One region of the Paenibacillus sp. 8b26 genome, then DNA from elsewhere that is predicted to be linked to it. Evidence: a T-box and tRNA genes for the amino acid it is inferred to sense, from the RefSeq annotation. Region 1 holds a T-box; the other holds one or more tRNA genes.
The links. A T-box is a leader RNA that pairs with one kind of tRNA and senses whether it is charged. The one in region 1 lies ahead of argS (arginine--tRNA ligase), so its partner is inferred to be a tRNA-Arg.

Region 1 (15,249 bases):
AAGCGCTGAAGAAGGAAACGGTATTGGAAGCGAAAGATGAAATTCACCGCATCCGTGCCGAAGCTGAAAAGGAAACTCGTGAGCGTCGTAATGAAATTCAACGGCAGGAACGAAGACTGCTGCAAAAAGAAGAGTCGCTGGATAAAAAATTGGAATCGCTGGAACGTAAAGAAGAACAAGTGGCCAACAAAGAGAAACGAATCGATGAAACCCAGCAGCAGATTGATTTGATTTACAAGAGTCAGGTAACTGAGCTGGAGCGTATTTCCAATCTGACGACGGAAGATGCGAGAAGTATTATTCTGTCCAACGTAGAACAGGAAGTTCGTCATGAAACCGCTCAGATGATTAAGGAAATTGAGCAACAGGCCAAAGAGGAAGCGGACAAAAAGTCTCGTGAAATCATCACACTGGCCATCCAACGCTGTGCAGCGGACCATGTGGCGGAAACGACGGTTTCCGTGGTCACATTGCCGAACGAAGAAATGAAAGGCCGGATTATCGGACGTGAAGGCCGTAATATCCGTGCGCTTGAAACCCTTACGGGAATTGACCTCATTATTGATGATACGCCGGAAGCTGTTATTTTGTCCGGATTTGATCCGATTCGCAGAGAGATTGCGCGTACTGCGCTTGAGAAGCTCGTAGCGGACGGACGGATACATCCGGCTCGTATTGAAGAAATGGTGGAAAAATCCCGTAAAGAAGTGGATGAACGAATCCGCGAATATGGCGAACAAGCCACCTTCGAGGTGGGTGTGCATAGCCTGCATCCGGATTTAATCAAGATCCTGGGACGTCTCAAGTTCCGTACAAGCTACGGACAGAACGTATTGAAGCACTCGATGGAAGTTGCATACTTGACAGGTCTGATGGCCGGAGAACTGGGCGAGGACGTTACACTGGCAAGACGGGCAGGGTTGCTGCATGACATCGGGAAGGCGCTGGATCACGAAGTGGAAGGATCACACGTTGAAATTGGCGTGGAACTGGCGAAGAAGTACAAGGAACACCCGGTCGTCATCAACAGTATTGCTTCACATCACGGCGACTGCGAAGCGACTTCGGTGATTGCCATGCTGGTTGGGGCGGCAGATGCCCTTTCGGCAGCAAGACCGGGAGCGCGGCGTGAAACACTGGAGACGTACATCCGTCGTCTTGAGAAGCTGGAACGTATTTCCGAATCTTTTGAAGGCGTGGAAAAATCGTACGCCATTCAAGCTGGACGCGAAGTTCGCGTCATGGTGCAGCCAGAGAAAATTGATGATGCGGAAGCATTCCGACTGGCTCGCGATATAACGAAAACGATTGAGAATGAACTGGATTATCCGGGACATATCAAGGTTACCGTCATTCGCGAGACCCGCGCGGTAGAATACGCAAAATAAAAGCAATTTAACGAAAAGTGGCCGCTGTTTGTAGGGCCACTTTTCATTATGTAAGGCATACCAGGGAGGGTTTTCTATCAACGTACTATTTATTGGAGATATTTTCGGTAGTGTAGGCAGAAAGGCATTAAGGGAAAATCTCCCTTCGCTAAAATCAAAATACAACCCGCATATTATTATCGTGAACGGGGAAAATTCAGCTTCAGGAAGAGGTATTACTCCAGCCATCGCCAGAGAATTTTTTGATTGGGGCGTACATGGTATTACAATGGGTAATCATACTTGGGACAATAAGGATATATTTGATTTTATAGATGATGAGCCGCGTATCATACGTCCGGCAAACTTCCCGCCAGGAACGCCGGGGCGAGGCTATACCGTGGTGAAAGCTGGAGGCAAGGAGCTGGCGATCGTTAACTTGCAGGGCAGAACCTTTCTGCCACCCATCGATTGCCCGTTCCGTGCAGCAGATGACATCGTAGATGAATTGCGCAAGAAGCATAAGCACATTCTGGTTGATTTTCATGCCGAAGCGACATCGGAAAAAATCGCTATGGGTTGGCATCTAGATGGCCGTGCTTCAATTGTTGTTGGTACACACACCCATGTGCAGAGCAACGATGATACGATTTTACCGCAAGGAACTGCGTATCAGACAGATGTGGGCATGGTAGGTCCCTATGAAGGAGTACTTGGCATGCAGAGAGACGCCGTGTTGCAGAAATTTCAGACTCAGCTTCCGGTACGTTTTCAACCGGACAACGGAAAATGGCATTTTCACGCAGTTAGCGTAGAGTTGAATGACACCGACGGTATGGCGCGTAAAATCCAGAAAATTAGACTCAAAGAAGATGAATGGCGGATGGATTAACGTTTTTGGAAGCTCATTAAGGAAAGAATAAGGAAAACTGTCACCAAAAAGCAGGAATTTTTTGCTGACCCTCGAATAACATCTAATAGTGGAATCAAACCATCATCATTCCCAGGGGAGGTACTTACTATGGATGTATTAAAAGTATCAGCAAAATCCAATCCCAATTCAGTTGCAGGCGCACTCGCAGGGGTACTGCGTGAACGCGGAAATGCCGAATTGCAGGCGATTGGAGCGGGTGCACTGAACCAAGCCATTAAAGCTGTCGCCATTGCCCGGGGATTTGTCGCACCAAGCGGAGTGGATTTGATTTGTATTCCTGCTTTTACGGATATTGTTATCGACGGAGAAGACCGGACTGCAATCAAGCTGATTGTAGAGCCAAGATAATAAATGCTAGTTGCCTGAGCCTGTTTACGATGGTGTAAACGGGCTTTTTTGCATGGAAGTCGCCTGTGTTACATAGATTGTAAATAGCCTTATCACGTTGTAATCTATGAATGGAGGTAGGATGCATGAACAGTAGACTACACACGAAATGGTCGGTTGCAGATTTGCATTGTGATGTGTTATGTAAGATGCAGCTTAATCCGCAGGTGGATTTTAGTCATCCGTCGCTTGATGTTACAAGAGAGCGTTTGTTAGAAGGCCGTGTACAGTTGCAAACATTCGCTATATATATTTCCCAGGTGTTGGGTACGCCAAGATTTGAGCATGTAATTCGTCAGGTTGAACTGTTCAGACAGCATATGATATCCCCATCTGGCGGGTTGAAGCCGCTATTGTGGAAGGAAGACTTGGAAGAATGTAAGGATACATCAGTGGGACATCGGGAAGGCAATGGAATGCAACAACTTCAAGGATCACTCTGGGCACTGCTATCGCTGGAGGGAGTGGACGCGCTGGAAGGGAATCCGTTTTATGCTGAACTGTGCTATGCCTTGGGAATCCGTTTGATCGGGCTGACGTGGAATTATGCAAATTGGGCGGCTGACGGCATTATGGAGCAAAGAGGCGGCGGCCTGACGCGCAAGGGGCATGAGTTGGTCAAGCGCTGTAATGAGTTAGGCTTGCTGCTAGATGTATCGCATTTGTCCGTAAAAGGCTTCTGGGAAGTTCTGGAGGCCGCGTCGCAACCGCCGATTGCTTCGCACTCTAACTCCTTCGCGATATGTCCTCACCCACGTAATCTTCGGGATGAACAGATTCGTGCGCTGATCGCGTGTAACGGACGGATCGGTTTGACTTTTGTCACGATGTTTCTCAAAGAGCAGGGTACAGTGACCGCTGAGGATTTGCTACCACACATTGAACATCTTTGTTCACTAGGCGGCGAACGTCATTTGATGTTTGGCTCTGATTTTGACGGTATCGAGCGTCATGTGCAGGGACTGGAGCACTCGGGAAAATATCCGGGTTTTGCAGAACTGCTGCTGAAGCATTACCCTGAGGAGCTGGTCAAGGGATGGCTGGGAGGACATGCGCTGGAATATTTGCAAACGAATCTGCCTTCCAAAATGTCTTCTTAAATAGCTATTTATACCCGTTATTTTTGGCTACGCACACCCTTGACAAAGCGAGATATATTACGAAATAATTGGAGCATCCTAGAATGGCATGGTGCTAAAATAACGCTTGCCGAAATATGACATACGTTGGAGCGAGCCTGACGGGTCACCATGCTATACTGCCATATCAGAGAGGAGCTCCATTACATAATGTTGATAAAAAAGGTTACCTGGCTTGAACTCTTTTATGACTTATTGTTCGTAGCCGCTGTCTCCAAGGCCACTCATGTTTTACTACATGTTGAGCATGGTAGTATTTCTTGGGAGCATCTGGAAAAGTTTATTTTGATTTTTATTCCGATATGGTGGGCTTGGGTGGGACAAACTGTCTACAATAATCGATTTGGTCAAGACAGTATAACGCATCGAATCTTTATGATCCTCCAATTGTTTTTCGTGTTAATCATGACCGCCAGCCTTAATATAGATTTTGATGCGTATTATGTCTCTTTTTTTGTTGGCTATATTGGTTTAAGGGGCTTGACTGCCGTTCAATATTTACTTTCGGCACCCAAAGAAACGGCTCATAAACAGGAAACAGCTCGTTTTTTCGGTACCTATTTTTGGATCGGAATAGTCATCTCCAGTTGCTCCCTCTTTTTTGACTCTTGGGTTCGATATTTGATTTTATATGCTGGTATTGCTGTTGATATCCTCGTGCCTTTGATTGGCCGTAAAAAATTGGTGATCACACCTATCCATACGGAGCATCTATTAGAGCGCTTTGCACAGTTCACTTTAATTCTGCTTGGCGAATCGGTGATCAGTATGCTTTCTGTTTTACAATCCGATCATTTTACGCTCTCTTCCGTTATATTTGCTGCCTTGGCTTTTGTATTGGTCATCGCAATCTGGTGGCAATATTTTGAGAATATGGAGAAGCGGGTAGATAAATCAAAACAAACAGCAGGGCAGACCATTATTTATGGTCATTTGTTTATTTATTTTTCACTTAGCATGCTGGCAGCATCGATACAGCTCTTGTTTTTGGGACAGGTCGCCTATATCTTTGTAGTTTGTTTTACCTTTGCTTCTGTTCTTATTTACTTTTTGTCGGTTCTGCTGGTATTTCATCGGTACAGATTAAGTCATCTTAAACCAAGTCTTAGAGTCATTCTTTTCTTAACAGGAATACTCTGTGTCTTGTTTGTCCTTAATGTATTTATTGTTGTTCCCTCTCATCTCGTCGTAGCTGAAATCATGCTGTTCTTTATCCTGTTCGCTAAAATGACAGTTCACGATATTAAAGGCTGAATAGGGCGAAAAACGGAACTTTGTCCCGCTCTCCTTTTCTTTCTTGGCAAAGTAGGAGTATAATAGCATAGATGTGTAAAGTATTGTATAGAGAAAAAGGAGTGACCATACGATGAGTAAAATCGTACCTGTCGGCGTCTCCGCACGCCATATTCACCTGACTCAAGAGCATATTGAAATTTTGTTTGGAGCAGGCTATCAACTGACTGAATTTAAACCATTGTCCCAATCAGGACAATTTGCCGCAAATGAAACGGTAGCCGTAATTGGTTCTAAGGGCCAATTTGATAAGGTTCGTATTTTGGGACCCGCTCGTCCGGCTTCCCAGCTTGAAATCTCTCGCACAGATTCCTTTGCTATTGGGGTAAAAGCACCTGTACGCGAATCTGGCAGTATTGACGGTACACCAGGAATCACAGTAAAAGGACCAGCCGGAGAAGTGGAACTGCAAGAGGGTGTAATCGTAGCTGCTCGTCATATTCATTTCCATACATCTGATGCAGCGAAATGGGACATTAAGGACAAGCAGTTGCTGAAAGTACGCGTCGGCGGCGAACGTGGTCTTGTATTTGAAAATGTTCTTGCGCGTGTGTCCGATTCTTTTGCTTTGGATATGCACATTGATACAGATGAAGCGAACGGAGCCGGTGTGAAAAACGGTGACAACGCTGAAATCGTAGACTAATATACGTATATAATGCTGAAAGGCTAAGGGTCCGATTCTTGCTAAAGAGTCGGGCTTTTTTACATACTAAGGATTCTCAAAAGGGTTACCTATAAAATTATGGACATTAGATTCACTGCGTAACCAATTGGCGTTCACGGGGATATATGGCGATGACTTATAAATCATGCTATAATTTAGTGTAATGCCTTTTTCAAAGGAGTTTTTACGGGTTTAAAAGAGATTTATCCATATGCTAAGATACGGTAAAAACGTAATTGGTGTGAAATAGATGGTGTAAGGAGTGACCAAAGGAATGGCCAAGGAAACGAAAGATTACTCCAAATATTTTGATTTCTCGGATGCAAAGATCATTTCTCAGGATGAGCACAGCAAGAAGATCCGCATTCGCGGACGTGAGATCAATATTATGGCGGAGCCGAATCATAGAAAAGAAAAGCAACGCGGTAAAGAGGATGTACAGGTATTGTACGATAATGCAGTTCCGGATGAGCTGAAGCATATCGGCGAGGGAAAGCATTACATCGTGTACACATTCGGTTGCCAGATGAACGAGCATGATTCCGAAACGATTAAAGGATTGCTGGAACAAATGGGTTATCAGGCGACAGAGGATCGTAAGGAAGCGGACATCATCTTGCTGAATACATGTGCGATCCGTGAAAATGCTGAGGACAAAGTATTTGGTGAGCTGGGTCACCTCAAGCATCTCAAAACAGAGAAGCCAGGTATGCTGCTTGGCGTGTGTGGATGCATGTCGCAGGAAGAAAGTGTCGTCAACCGGATTTTGCAAAAGCACGGTTTTGTCGACATGATTTTTGGTACCCATAATATTCACCGCTTGCCGCAGCTCGTTAAGGAAGCACTCTTCAGCAAAGAAATGGTGGTCGAGGTGTGGTCCAAGGAAGGCGACATTATCGAAAACCTGCCGAAGAAGCGCGAGGGTATGCGGGCTTGGGTAAATATTATGTACGGCTGTGATAAATTTTGCACCTATTGCATTGTTCCCTTCACACGCGGTAAGGAAAGAAGCCGTCGGCCCGAGGATGTCATTGCTGAGGTACGGGATCTGGCACGCCAGGGCTTTAAGGAAATTACCTTGCTGGGTCAGAACGTCAATGCCTATGGTAAGGATTTGAAGGATATGAATTACAGATTCGGGGATCTGATGGACGATATGCGTAAGATTGATATTCCGCGTGTACGTTTTACAACATCACATCCGCGTGATTTTGATGACCACTTGGTTGAAGTGCTCGGTAAGGGCGGCAATTTGGTGGAGCATATCCATCTGCCTGTTCAATCCGGCAATACGGATATATTGAAGAAAATGAACCGAAAATATACACGTGAGCGCGTTCTGGAGCTGGCGGCGAAGATCAAAGCGGCTGTTCCGCATGCTTCGCTGACAACGGATATTATCGTAGGTTTTCCAGGCGAAACGGACGAACAGTTTGAAGATACCGTTTCTCTCGTGCGCGAGGTCGGTTACGACTTTGCCTACACCTTTATTTATTCTCCACGTGAAGGTACGCCAGCCGCGTCCATGGAAGATAATGTTCCTATGTCGGTCAAAAAAGAGCGTCTCCAGCGTTTAAACAATGTGGTGAACGAAAACAGCCTCCGCTTTAATGGTAGACTGCGTGGCGAAGTGGTTGAGGTGCTGGTGGAAGGCGAGAGCAAAAATAACAGCGAGGTGCTTGCCGGCCGGACCCGTTCCAATAAGCTGGTGCATTTTGAAGGCTCCAAGAATCTAATCGGTACCTTTGTGCAGGTGAAAATTACGGAGCCTATGACCTTTTACATCCAGGGTGATTTGGTTCAAACTGCCGTGACGGTTAACGGTTAACAAAATAGCGTAGCAAGGTTTGCATGTGGATCAAATATGAGTTGTATGTACGACCGTATAAGTGAGAAAAGGAGCGATGGACAGTGACAGAGGAGCGGTTGCAACAGTCAGAGCATCAACCGACGGCGCGCCAGCATGATCATTTGGTCAATCGCGATATGATATTGGCGAAAGCCCAAGAGTTGGCGGGTATTTTGGGCAACAGTGAGGAAGTGCAGGTATTTCGGAAAGCAGAAGACAAAATCCGCGATCATGAGCGCATCCAGCATCTGATTGCAGCGATGAAGAAAAAGCAAAAGGAAATTGTGGCCTTCGAATCCTTGAAGAATCAGACGATGATTGCCAAAATAGAGGTCGAGCTTCAGGAGCTTCAAGAAGAGCTTGACGGTATTCCGATTGTAACGGAGTTTCAACAAAGCCAGGTGGAAATTAATGAGTTGCTGCAAATGGTTATCATGGCGATTCGTGATACAGTTGCCGAAAAGGTGAATGTAGAAGAGGGAAAAAGTACTTCTTCCTCCAATTGCAGTGACTAGAATGATGTATGGTGTGGAGGCTCAGCCTCCACGCCTTTTTTTCAGGAGTAACTTGTAATGATACGTACTGTGCCAGACTTCAAGAGTAAATAGGACATCATAGAAAGGATGAAGGCTAGGAAATGGATATTTTGCGTAGTTTGGTAGAGGGTGAAGTAAATACATTTTGGGAGTATTTGGGCTGTGAATTGATCGAAGCTGATGCAAAAGAGGTACATATCGCTTTACAGGCTGGACCACAACATACCAACGTGGTGGGTATTGTTCATGGTGGCGTACTCACAACATTGATGGATCAGGCGATGGGGATGGTGAGCATGGTTTCACGCAATATGGAATTATGTGTGACGACAAATCTGAACGTTCATTTTTTGTCAGCGATGAAACAAGGGCGATTGGAGGTTAAGGCACGAATTCTCCATCAAGGGGGGCGTACTATAACGACTGAGGCGGAAGTGAAGAATAGTGAAGGAACGCTCGGCTGCATGGCTACGGCGACATTCCGGGTATTGCGTAAACAACCAGATCATTTGGATAAGGCCTGAAGCTTGACAAAACTTTTTATTATGTCATAATGAATTTATCAAAACGATATAATGTGGTGATGCCAATGGATAACGAACGTATAAACGAAGAGACGCAGAAGGCGTCGTATAACATTAAGAAATATCGCACCCCGGATGGTGCTCCGGCAGATATCGTCATGTTCACCTTAACCAAGCGGGAGCGCAAGACGGTGACAAAGACGTTGCCGATTCGTGAGCTGAAGGTAATGCTTATCAAGCGTCGTAGTTGGCCGTTTGCCGGACGTTGGGCGTTGCCTGGGGGCTTTTGTCAGGAAGATGAATCCATTTATGGAGCTGCCAAGCGCGAGCTGTTAGAGGAAACCGGCGTGGACGGCGGCCATCTGGAGTACCTAGGTGTGTATAGTGGACCTGGGCGTGATCCGCGCGGGTGGATTATATCGCATGCGTTTTTTGCACTGGTAGAGGAATGGATGCTGGAGCAGCGGCAAGCGGCGGATGATGCTTCCGAGGTTGGGCTGTTCACGATCCGTGAAGCGCTGGAGGAATTAGAGCTGGCGTTTGACCACCGGGACATTATTGTGGATGCCTACCGGAAGATTCAGTTGCAAATGCTCCAGACGACGATAGCCAAGCAGTTTTTGCCTCTGCATTTTACATTGGGCGAGCTGTATCAGGTCATTCAAAGTGTCGTACCGGATTTCGAAGAGCCGAACTTTATTCGCAAAATAACGTCGACTCGCAGCAGACAGGGAATATTGGAAGAGGTACGGGACGAGAACGGCAAACCGCTCAGCTCCAATCAGTATTCACAGAGACCTGCACAGCTTTATCGTTTTAGTGACAGGGTGCCGCGGTTGTCTATCTACACCTAATGTATTGTAGTAGGTCACGTAAAGAATGCACACTCCCCAACTTGAGGATGAAGGAGCTGACTGAACGATGAAGGCATTGATTGTTATTGATTATACGAATGATTTTGTGGACGGCAGTCTGCCTGTTGGACAACCGGCAATAGAGCTGGATGAACGGATGGCAGCCATTACGCAGGCCTATGTGGATCAAGGGGACTTTGTCGTAATGGCAGTGGACCTGCATGAGGAAAATGATATTTATCACCCGGAAAGCAAGCTGTTTCCTCCACATAATATTCGTGGAACCGGGGGACGAGATCTGTATGGCAAGCTCCATAACCTCTATGCTACACAGAGTGATTCCATCTATTGGATGGATAAAACACGATACAGCGCCTTCGCTGGCACGGATCTGGAACTCAGGTTGCGTGAACGAGGTATTACGGAAGTTCATTTGATCGGTGTGTGTACGGATATATGTGTACTGCATACGGCTGTAGACGCTTATAACAAAGGTTTTGCGATTACGGTATACAAGGACGCTGTGGCGAGCTTTAATCAGGCCGGACATGATTGGGCTTTGGGTCATTTTCAGGGCAGTCTCGGAGCCGACGTATGGTCGGCTGAGGATACGATTTTACGCCAGAAGAAGTAAATAACTTAACGATTGTGCAGCAATATCCGATAACAGAATGGAGTCGGATATTGCTGACGGATGGACAAGGCGGTACGCCGCTGCAAAACCGGGGACAGTCAGAGAGGATGATTACGATGCAGTCAACGAGCCTCGCATTACATACAGATAAATATCAAATTAATATGATGTACGCCCACTGGGTGAACGGAAGTCACCAGCGCAAAGCTGTGTTTGAGGCATATTTTCGCAAGCTGCCTTTTGGCAATGGATATGCGGTGTTCGCAGGTCTGGAACGCATTGTGAATTATATTGCAAATCTGCGCTTTACAGAGGAGGATATCCGTTACCTCTCAGAGCAAGAGGAGAAGTATGATCCCATGTTTCTGGAGGCATTGCGCCAGTTTAGGTTTGGCGGAACCGTTCATTCGATGAAAGAAGGGGCGCTTGTTTTTCCGAATGAGCCTCTGGTACGCGTCGAAGGAACGATTATGGAAACACAACTGGTTGAGACAGCGTTGTTGAATTTTATGAACTACCAAACGCTGATTGCGACGAAGGCGTCGCGCATCAAGCAGGTGGCAAGCGGAGATACGCTGCTGGAATTTGGAACACGGCGGGCGCAGGAAGCAGATGCGGCGATTTGGGGAGCACGGGCAGCTTATGTAGCGGGCTTTGACGCAACTTCTAATATGCTGGCAGGTGAGCACTTTGGTATTCCGACCAAGGGAACACATGCTCATTCCTGGGTGCAGACCTTTATGAGTGAGCAGGAGGCTTTTGACGTGTATGCGAAGGTTTTACCGGATCAGGTCACACTGTTGGTGGACACCTTTGATACGCTGGAGAGCGGCGTTCCCCATGCGATTCGGACAGCGAAGATGCTGGAGAGCCAGGGCAAACGTATGAATTCAATCCGCCTGGATAGTGGTGACTTAGCCTATTTGTCCATTCAGGCGCGGGAAATGCTGGATGCTGAAGGCTTGGATTACGTACAAATTGTAGCCTCCAATGATTTGGATGAAAATACGATTTTCAACTTAAAGGCCCAAGGTGCGCGTATCGATGTATGGGGTGTGGGGACACAGCTCATTACAGCTTCGGATCAACCTTCTTTGGGCGGGGTGTACAAGCTGGTCGAACGGGAAGTAGAAGGCGAAATGCTGCCGACGATTAAAATTTCGGGTAACCCGGAAAAGGTTTCCACACCGGGCAAGAAGGATGTATATCGTATTATAGATAAGAAGAAAGGGAGAGCTGTCGCCGATTATATTTCTTTTCCGGACGAAGATCGTCCGCGCAATGGAAAGCGGCTGAAACTCTTTAACCCGCTGCATCCGTATATGAAGAAGTATGTGGAAAATTACGAGGCAGTTCCGATGCTGGAGCCTATTTTCGTAAATGGGCAGAAAGTGTATGAGCTTCCCGGGCTGGATGAAATTCGCGCATACCATACTTCCCAGCTGCAACTGTTCTGGCCGGAATATTTGCGGAAGCTGAACCCGGAAATTTACCGTGTAAATCTCAGTGAAAAGGTATGGGGGCTGAAACAAAAGCTGATCGACAGCTATATGCAGCCAGAAGTGGAAGAAAAGGAATAGTTTTAAGAGGCACCCTGCAAATGATGGGGTGCCTCTTTGTGTTTCAGAGCGTGAGAGGGAAATCTGTGTGTTATTTGTAAATCTCCCTCATGACATGCCGCAGCTCAGGTATAATAATGCGCTCCATCGCCAAACGGACGGCTCCACGCGAGCCTGGCATAGAAAATACGGCTGTCCGGCCCACGGTGCCAGCCACAGCACGACTCAATATCGCTGCTGAACCTATATCCTCAGCAAAGCTTAAATAACGGAAGATTTCCCCGAATCCGGGCAGTTCCTTATCCAGCAGAGAGGATACGGCTTCAAATGTGGTATCACGCGGGGAAATACCGGTGCCGCCTGTCAAAAGTACAGCCTCAATGTCATCGCGTTCAGCGGCTTCGGATACGAGCTGCCGGATGCCGTCAAAGTCATCTTTGACGATAACATATCGGGCTACCTGATAGCCGTTCGTTTCCAGCAAATCCATCAATAGGCGTCCTCCGGTATCTGTCTCTACGGTACGGGTGTCGGAGACGGTTACAACCATGCAGCTAACCTGCTGCGGGGCCTCCAGTCGATGCTCCTCTACAGAAGATATATTCATTGCAGTGCTCACTCCTCAATCTATGGTTAGACATACTCTTTTTTTACAATAGAGGAATGATCGCGGGTATGCAAGTCAATAGTGGACACGAGGAAGCGGTGTGATTTATTCCCTTGCACGGATGGATTGGAATATAGTACACTTCCTTACATAAGTCAGGATTTTTTGTTTGGTTATTGATGAAAGCGTGAACAACGGTTGATTAATCTCAATTGTCGGCGGGTAATAATACAGCAGGGTCACAACAGGGAGGTAATGTATTATGAAACATTCATACCAACAATGCGTGGATGCTTGCCTGGCATGTATGAACGCTTGCAACGTCAGTTATGTGGCGAGCTTGAAGGAATATGATTTGGCTATGCTGCGCGAGTGTATTCGAGTGAGCCGGGAATGTGCAGAAATATGCGGGTTTGCCGCTCAAATGCTGGAACGCGGAACGGAATTTGCCGAGCAAATTTGTGAGCTGTGTGCCAAAGCCTGTGAAGTATGTGCTGCTGAATGCGGTAAGCACGCCCATGAGCATTGCAAGCAATGTGCAGAAGCCTGCCGCCGTTGTGTTCAGGCATGCCGCCAAATGGTGGCTGTGTAATTACATATAATCGAGTCAGCGCCTGAACAGAAAATAAAACATTGCTTTCTACAGGATAGGTTTGTATAATGATGGGAATTAACGTCTTGGAACGGGAGAGTAGCAGGGGAGCCATATCATTACAGCGAGCCGGAAAAGGTGGAAGCCGGTATGAGGCCCAACGTGAAGCGCACCCGGGAGACGGTTGTTCCAACACGGAGTTCCGTTAGTAGTTCAGCCCGGCAGACACCGTTATTTGTCATTAGAGTGAAATCGGCGATTATGCATAGTTCATTGCACAATCCGATTTACGAAGAGTGGTACCGCGGGGATATTGAAGTTCTCGTCTCTTGAATAATTCAAGAGGCGGGAGCTTTTTTTGTTAGATTCTAATGAAAAAAGGAGAGAAAGCCATGCTGTTATCGATCGCTACTCAGGCTATTTCTGCCCATACGGGCTTGGAGGAAAAGGAGATTTCCTCTTTATTGGAGGTACCGCCACAGCCGGAATGGGGGGATGTAGCGTTTCCCTGTTTTTTGCTGGCTAAAAAGTTTAGGAAGGCTCCGCAGCAAATTGCGTTGGAACTGGCGGAGACCATATCCCGTAAGGAAGGACTGACTGCATCGGCACCAGGAGCCTATGTCAATATAACACTGGGGCGTTCCGTTCATATTCCACTGATGCTGGCTGAATTAAACAAACCCGAATTTTTCAAGCCAGTTCTTGGACACGGACAGCGGGTAGTGATTGATATGTCTTCACCCAATATTGCCAAACCGTTTGGTATCGGTCATCTTCGCTCTACTGTTATCGGCGCTGCACTGTACCGCATTCTCGGGGAAACGGGGTATGTTCCGGTTAGTGTGAATCATCTGGGGGATTGGGGAACACAGTTTGGTAAGCAAATTGCGGCTTATAAAAGATGGGGAAATGAGGAGCAGCTACAGCAGGATCCGATTGGGGAATCGCTGAAGCTGTACGTGCGTTTTCATGAGGAAGTCGAGCATGACCCGTCTTTGGAGGACGAAGGTCGAGAATGGTTCCGCCGTCTGGAGCATGGAGATACCGAGGCTCAGCGACTATGGGAGTTTTTTGTTGAAGTCAGCCTGCGTGAATTTGATCGCATGTATCAGCGTCTGAACATTACATTCGACCATGTGCTGGGAGAGAGCTTTTACAATGATAAAATGCAGGCGGTTGTTGCCCAATTAAGGACGAAAGGTTTGCTGGAGGAAAGTGAAGGTGCGCTTGTGGTGCGTTTGGAGGATAAAGGACTGCCGCCTTGTCTGATCTTGAAAAAGGATGGGACTACCATCTACCCGACACGTGATTTGGCTACGGCGATTTATCGTCATGAGGTTATGAAAGCTGATCGGTTGCTGTACGTGGTAGGTGGAGAGCAGCAGTTGCATTTCCGGCAGGTGTTTGAGGTGCTAAAGCGTGCAGGGGAGACGTGGGCGGAGCAGTGTGAGCACGTGCCGTTTGGTCTGATGCATTTTGCAGGTAAAAAAATGTCCACAAGACGCGGCAAAGTCGTGAAGCTGGAGGAGGTGCTGGATGAAGCGGTAGCCCGCGCTCTATCTATCATCACTCAGAAGAATCCCAATTTACAGGATCAACAGGAAATAGCCGAGGATGTCGGCATCGGGGCGATCATTTTTGGCGACTTAAAAAATAACCGCCTGAACGAAGTAGATTTCTCACTGGAAGACGCGTTAACCTTTGAAGGTGAGACAGGGCCTTATGTACAGTATACCCATGCTCGTATACGCAGTCTTTTGGAAAAAGCTCATGCTGGCACTGGTACGTTGGCTGGTTCTAGTATAGATGTTCCCGCGGGGGAACGTCATGCACCTGATTCAACGTATACATCAGATGAAATGCTGGGGGATGCAGGCTGGGCGCTGCTTAAGCAACTGGTTCGTTATCAGGGTCAACTGGTGCGTGCGGCTCGGCAACTGGAACCTTCGGTTATCGCGAGGTTTGCGCTGGATACGGCGCAGGCGTTCAACCGCTTTTACGCCAAGGAACGGATTGTCGATGGTGGGCCGTGGCGCATTCAGTTGGCTGAACAAACTGCTGATATTCTGGCACATACGCTGCAACTTCTTGGTCTGAAAGCACCCTATCGGATGTAGCCAAATGGCCTGAGGAAAAATGCCCGCAAAGTGAGTATCCTTAGAATGTAGCCTAGGACGTGAGCAGAAAAGAGTTAAACTGGTTACACTAACTGTAAGTATCGTAAGCTTTTTTACAATCAATTTTGGAGTATCTGAAACATTTGTTGATAGTATTGCGTCGATAAGTATAGAAACATAGTAAATCTGG
Region 2 (4,233 bases), 2.8 Mb from region 1:
GAGTGCAAAGGCAGAAGGGAGCTTGACTGCGAGACCTACAAGTCGAGCAGGGACGAAAGTCGGGCTTAGTGATCCGGTGGTACCGCATGGAAGGGCCATCGCTCAACGGATAAAAGCTACCCTGGGGATAACAGGCTTATCTCCCCCAAGAGTCCACATCGACGGGGAGGTTTGGCACCTCGATGTCGGCTCATCGCATCCTGGGGCTGAAGTAGGTCCCAAGGGTTGGGCTGTTCGCCCATTAAAGCGGTACGCGAGCTGGGTTCAGAACGTCGTGAGACAGTTCGGTCCCTATCTGTCGTGGGCGTAGGAAATTTGAGAGGAGCTGTCCTTAGTACGAGAGGACCGGGATGGACGTACCGCTGGTGTACCAGTTGTTCCGCCAGGAGCACCGCTGGGTAGCTATGTACGGAAGGGATAAGCGCTGAAAGCATCTAAGCGTGAAGCCCCCCTCAAGATGAGATTTCCCAATTAGTAAGACCCCTTGAAGACGACGAGGTAGATAGGTTGGGGGTGGAAGTGCAGTAATGCATGGAGCTGACCAATACTAATCGGTCGAGGGCTTATCCTAAGGATAGGACGCAATGGAGTTTCGGATCCAGTTTTCAGGGTGTAACACCTTGAAGAAAAGCGCATGGCTATTCATTCACACGATTAGTGATGAACCGAATACCCATACGGTAGAATTTGTTTTACAAATTCATGTTTGGTGGCGATAGCGGAGGGGTTCCACACGTACCCATCCCGAACACGACCGTTAAGCCCTCCAGCGCCGATGGTACTTGGACCGCAGGGTCCTGGGAGAGTAGGACGTCGCCAAGCAAATCCTTATGATTACTATTCCCTGATAGCTCAGTTGGTAGAGCACTCGACTGTTAATCGAGTTGTCACAGGTTCGAGTCCTGTTCGGGGAGCCTTTGCTCTCATAGCTCAGCAGGTAGAGTGCATCCATGGTAAGGATGAGGTCACCGGTTCGAACCCGGTTGAGAGCTTGTGTTAGGGCCCGTTGGTCAAGCGGTTAAGACACCTCCCTTTCACGGAGGTAACAGGGGTTCGATTCCCCTACGGGTCATAGGATAGTATGGAGGCTTAGCTCAGCTGGGAGAGCATCTGCCTTACAAGCAGAGGGTCGGGGGTTCGAGCCCCTCAGCCTCCACCATATTTCATCCTCTTACCTGGTTGAAATGTTGGGGAATTGTGAATCATATGCATATTGGGGATTAGCCAAGCGGTAAGGCAACGGACTTTGACTCCGTCATGCATAGGTTCAAATCCTATATCCCCAGCCATTAAGAGCCATTAGCTCAGTTGGTAGAGCACCTGACTTTTAATCAGGGTGTCGAAGGTTCGAGTCCTTCATGGCTCACCATTTTATTACATGCGCGTGTGGCGGAATTGGCAGACGCACTAGACTTAGGATCTAGCGTCTTTGACGTGGGGGTTCAAGTCCCTCCACGCGCATCTTGTTTTTGCGGACGTGGCTCAGCGGTAGAGCATCGCCTTGCCAAGGCGAGGGTCGCGGGTTCGATTCCCGTCGTCCGCTCCATATTTGCGCCCTTAGCTCAGCTGGATAGAGCGTTTGACTACGAATCAAAAGGCCGGGAGTTCGAATCTCTCAGGGCGCGCCATTTTTTAAAATTATATGTCGGGATGTAGCTCAGCTTGGTAGAGCACCTGGTTTGGGACCAGGGGGTCGCATGTTCAAATCGTGTCATCCCGATACTAATTTGCGGGTGTAGTTCAATGGTAGAACTTCAGCCTTCCAAGCTGATAGCGTGGGTTCGATTCCCATCACCCGCTTACTGATTACCTAGAAGCCGAGAGGCTTCTTTTTATTTTGTCCACATTATAAACGTTCTCTGTGTATAGGTTACTGCGAAAATCTCCTGTCATGCACAGTTGGGGATGACTTGTGCATATTGTACATAGGCTCCAGGTACTTTAACACCCAGATCCCGAATTCCCCCTCTAATGTATCCCTTTCTCCTGTAGTAAGGCTAATTTCGTGATCAAATCCCTTCAATATAGGAATCCTATGACCGTTAACGATACGGTTGCATGGGGATAACTCTAAGGCTGCTGTACGTAGTTGTACACAATGTATTCTATTTATGTGGGTATAGCTGAGTATGGATGAAAAAAACTGCTCTGAAATATTGAAATTATGGCTGTTTTGTGTATATCTTTGTGGATAGAAGCTTATTGGGGTTACTTTGTCAACAAATCATAAACATATGCACATAATGATGCATGATTTTTTGTTTTGAAAATCATGCTGTTTATAATACCTGTGCATAAAGTTTCATGTTTATCTAGACGATAAAAGTGATTTGGTTTATTAAATTTCATTTTTATGCATAAAAAACCAATATATTCTCAAAAAAAGTATTTAAAAAGCGTGACTTTTTACTGTAAATTTTGCAGCTTTTCACGCGTTTTTATTGTATGATGTTAAGAAAGTGTCAAATTTCGTGTGTATACGTACCTTTGCAACAAGGCTGTATTGGGTGTGAACAGATCAGATGGGGGGAAAAGCATGACTGAGCTTACGTTAACCGCTAACAAAAACCAATCCAACAATCTGCTACGGCGGGACGTTCGTTTTCTGGGGAATATTCTTGGTGAGGTTTTGGTTCATCAGGGTGGCAACGAACTTTTGGATATCGTGGAAAAGATACGTGAGACAAGTAAATCGTTACGTGCCGGGTATCAGCCGGAGTTGTATGAGAATTTCAAACAAATCGTTAGCGGACTGGATACGGACATTCGTCACCAGGTTATTCGCGCGTTTGCGATTTATTTTCAGTTAGTGAATATTGCCGAGCAAAATCATCGTATCCGCCGCAAACGGGACTATGAGCATTCTGCTGGTGAAGATGTTCAACGTGGTTCAATTGAAAGTTCTGTTCAGGAGCTTAAACAGGGTGGATTTTCGGCTGATGACGTTAGCAGTCTGTTGGAGGAGCTTTCACTGGAGCTGGTTATGACCGCACATCCTACAGAAGCCACGCGACGGGTGATATTGGACATTCACAAGCGCATTTCCGAGGACGTCATGCTGTTGGATAATCCTATGCTTACCTTGCGGGAGCGGGAACAGGTGCGGGAAAATCTGCTGAATGAAGTGATTACACTATGGCAGACAGACGAACTTCGTGATCGCAAACCGACTGTGTTAGACGAAGTGAGAAACGGGATGTATTATTTTCATGAGACTTTGTTTCATGTGTTGCCTGACGTATACCAAGAATTGGAACGATGTTTAGGCAAATATTATCCTGAGCAGAGATGGCATATTCCGACCTATTTGAGATTTGGCTCCTGGATCGGGGGGGACCGGGATGGCAACCCGTCTGTTACGGCTCATGTTACTTGGGAAACGTTACGTATGCAGCGTAAGCTGGCTTTGAGAGAATATCAGCACACGCTGAAGGAATTTATGGGTTATCTGAGCTTTAGCACTAGCATTATACGTGTCTCTGATGATTTGCTGGCTTCTATTGAGGAAGACCGAACCCATATTACGCTTAAAAAGATGGAAGTGTGGCATAACGAAAAAGAGCCTTACCGCATCAAGCTGGCCTACATGATAGCCAAGGTGAATAATATCCTGGATGAAAGCAAGCAGGGCACGAAGGAACGTTATAGCTCTGCTGAAGAGCTTATTGCGGATCTGAACGTTATTGACGACAGCCTGCGTCATCATTTTGCGGATTATGTGGCAGATACTTATATTCAAAAGATGATTCGTCAGGTAGAGCTGTTCGGCTTCCATACGGCTACGCTGGATGTACGTCAGCATAGTCAGGAGCATGAAAATGCAATGACTGAAATCCTCTCTAAAATGAATATTGTTGCGGATTATGGCAAGCTCCCTGAGGAAGAAAAAATAGACCTGCTGGAAAAGCTGCTGAACGAGCCTCGTCCGATTACGTCGCCGTATTTGAAATATAGCGACAGCACGCAGGAATGTCTTGATGTATATCGTACGATTTATCTGGCTCAGGAGGAATTCGGCAAGCAATCCATTACAAGCTACTTGATCAGTATGACTCAGGGAGCAAGCGACTTGCTGGAAGTTATGGTGCTGTCTAAAGAAGTGGGTCTGTTCCGTATCGAGAAAGATGGCACAGTCGTATGTACATTGCAATCCGTTCCTCTGTTTGAAACGATAGATGATCTGCATGCTGCCCCTAGTATTATGAAGAGGCTGCTGAACTTACCTGTATATCG

Region 2: it has a tRNA-Arg gene. The T-box ahead of argS (arginine--tRNA ligase) is inferred to sense a tRNA for this amino acid. The anticodon was not compared.

Annotation. Positions count from the first base shown of each region.
Region 1 is NZ_CP192445.1:769,790-785,038, reverse strand. It holds gene rny (ribonuclease Y) at 1-1,388, shown strand, start outside; gene ACQ4MX_RS03230 (TIGR00282 family metallophosphoesterase) at 1,465-2,259, shown strand; gene ACQ4MX_RS03225 (stage V sporulation protein S) at 2,389-2,649, shown strand; gene ACQ4MX_RS03220 (dipeptidase) at 2,775-3,788, shown strand; gene ACQ4MX_RS03215 (low temperature requirement protein A) at 3,978-5,081, shown strand; gene pduL (phosphate propanoyltransferase) at 5,194-5,766, shown strand; gene miaB (tRNA (N6-isopentenyl adenosine(37)-C2)-methylthiotransferase MiaB) at 6,062-7,615, shown strand; gene ACQ4MX_RS03200 (RicAFT regulatory complex protein RicA family protein) at 7,699-8,151, shown strand; gene ACQ4MX_RS03195 (PaaI family thioesterase) at 8,274-8,696, shown strand; gene ACQ4MX_RS03190 (NUDIX domain-containing protein) at 8,762-9,550, shown strand; gene ACQ4MX_RS03185 (cysteine hydrolase family protein) at 9,618-10,184, shown strand; gene ACQ4MX_RS03180 (nicotinate phosphoribosyltransferase) at 10,301-11,764, shown strand; gene ACQ4MX_RS03175 (MogA/MoaB family molybdenum cofactor biosynthesis protein) at 11,835-12,350, opposite strand; gene ACQ4MX_RS03170 (four-helix bundle copper-binding protein) at 12,613-12,942, shown strand; T-box leader at 13,021-13,275, shown strand; gene argS (arginine--tRNA ligase) at 13,335-15,059, shown strand.
Region 2 is NZ_CP192445.1:4,082,106-4,086,338, forward strand. It holds rRNA gene ACQ4MX_RS18825 (23S ribosomal RNA) at 1-571, shown strand, start outside; rRNA gene rrf (5S ribosomal RNA) at 706-822, shown strand; tRNA gene ACQ4MX_RS18835 (tRNA-Asn) at 842-914, shown strand; tRNA gene ACQ4MX_RS18840 (tRNA-Thr) at 920-992, shown strand; tRNA gene ACQ4MX_RS18845 (tRNA-Glu) at 1,001-1,072, shown strand; tRNA gene ACQ4MX_RS18850 (tRNA-Val) at 1,084-1,159, shown strand; tRNA gene ACQ4MX_RS18855 (tRNA-Gln) at 1,215-1,289, shown strand; tRNA gene ACQ4MX_RS18860 (tRNA-Lys) at 1,294-1,369, shown strand; tRNA gene ACQ4MX_RS18865 (tRNA-Leu) at 1,381-1,461, shown strand; tRNA gene ACQ4MX_RS18870 (tRNA-Gly) at 1,472-1,546, shown strand; tRNA gene ACQ4MX_RS18875 (tRNA-Arg) at 1,552-1,628, shown strand; tRNA gene ACQ4MX_RS18880 (tRNA-Pro) at 1,647-1,720, shown strand; tRNA gene ACQ4MX_RS18885 (tRNA-Gly) at 1,730-1,800, shown strand; gene ppc (phosphoenolpyruvate carboxylase) at 2,537-4,233, shown strand, end outside.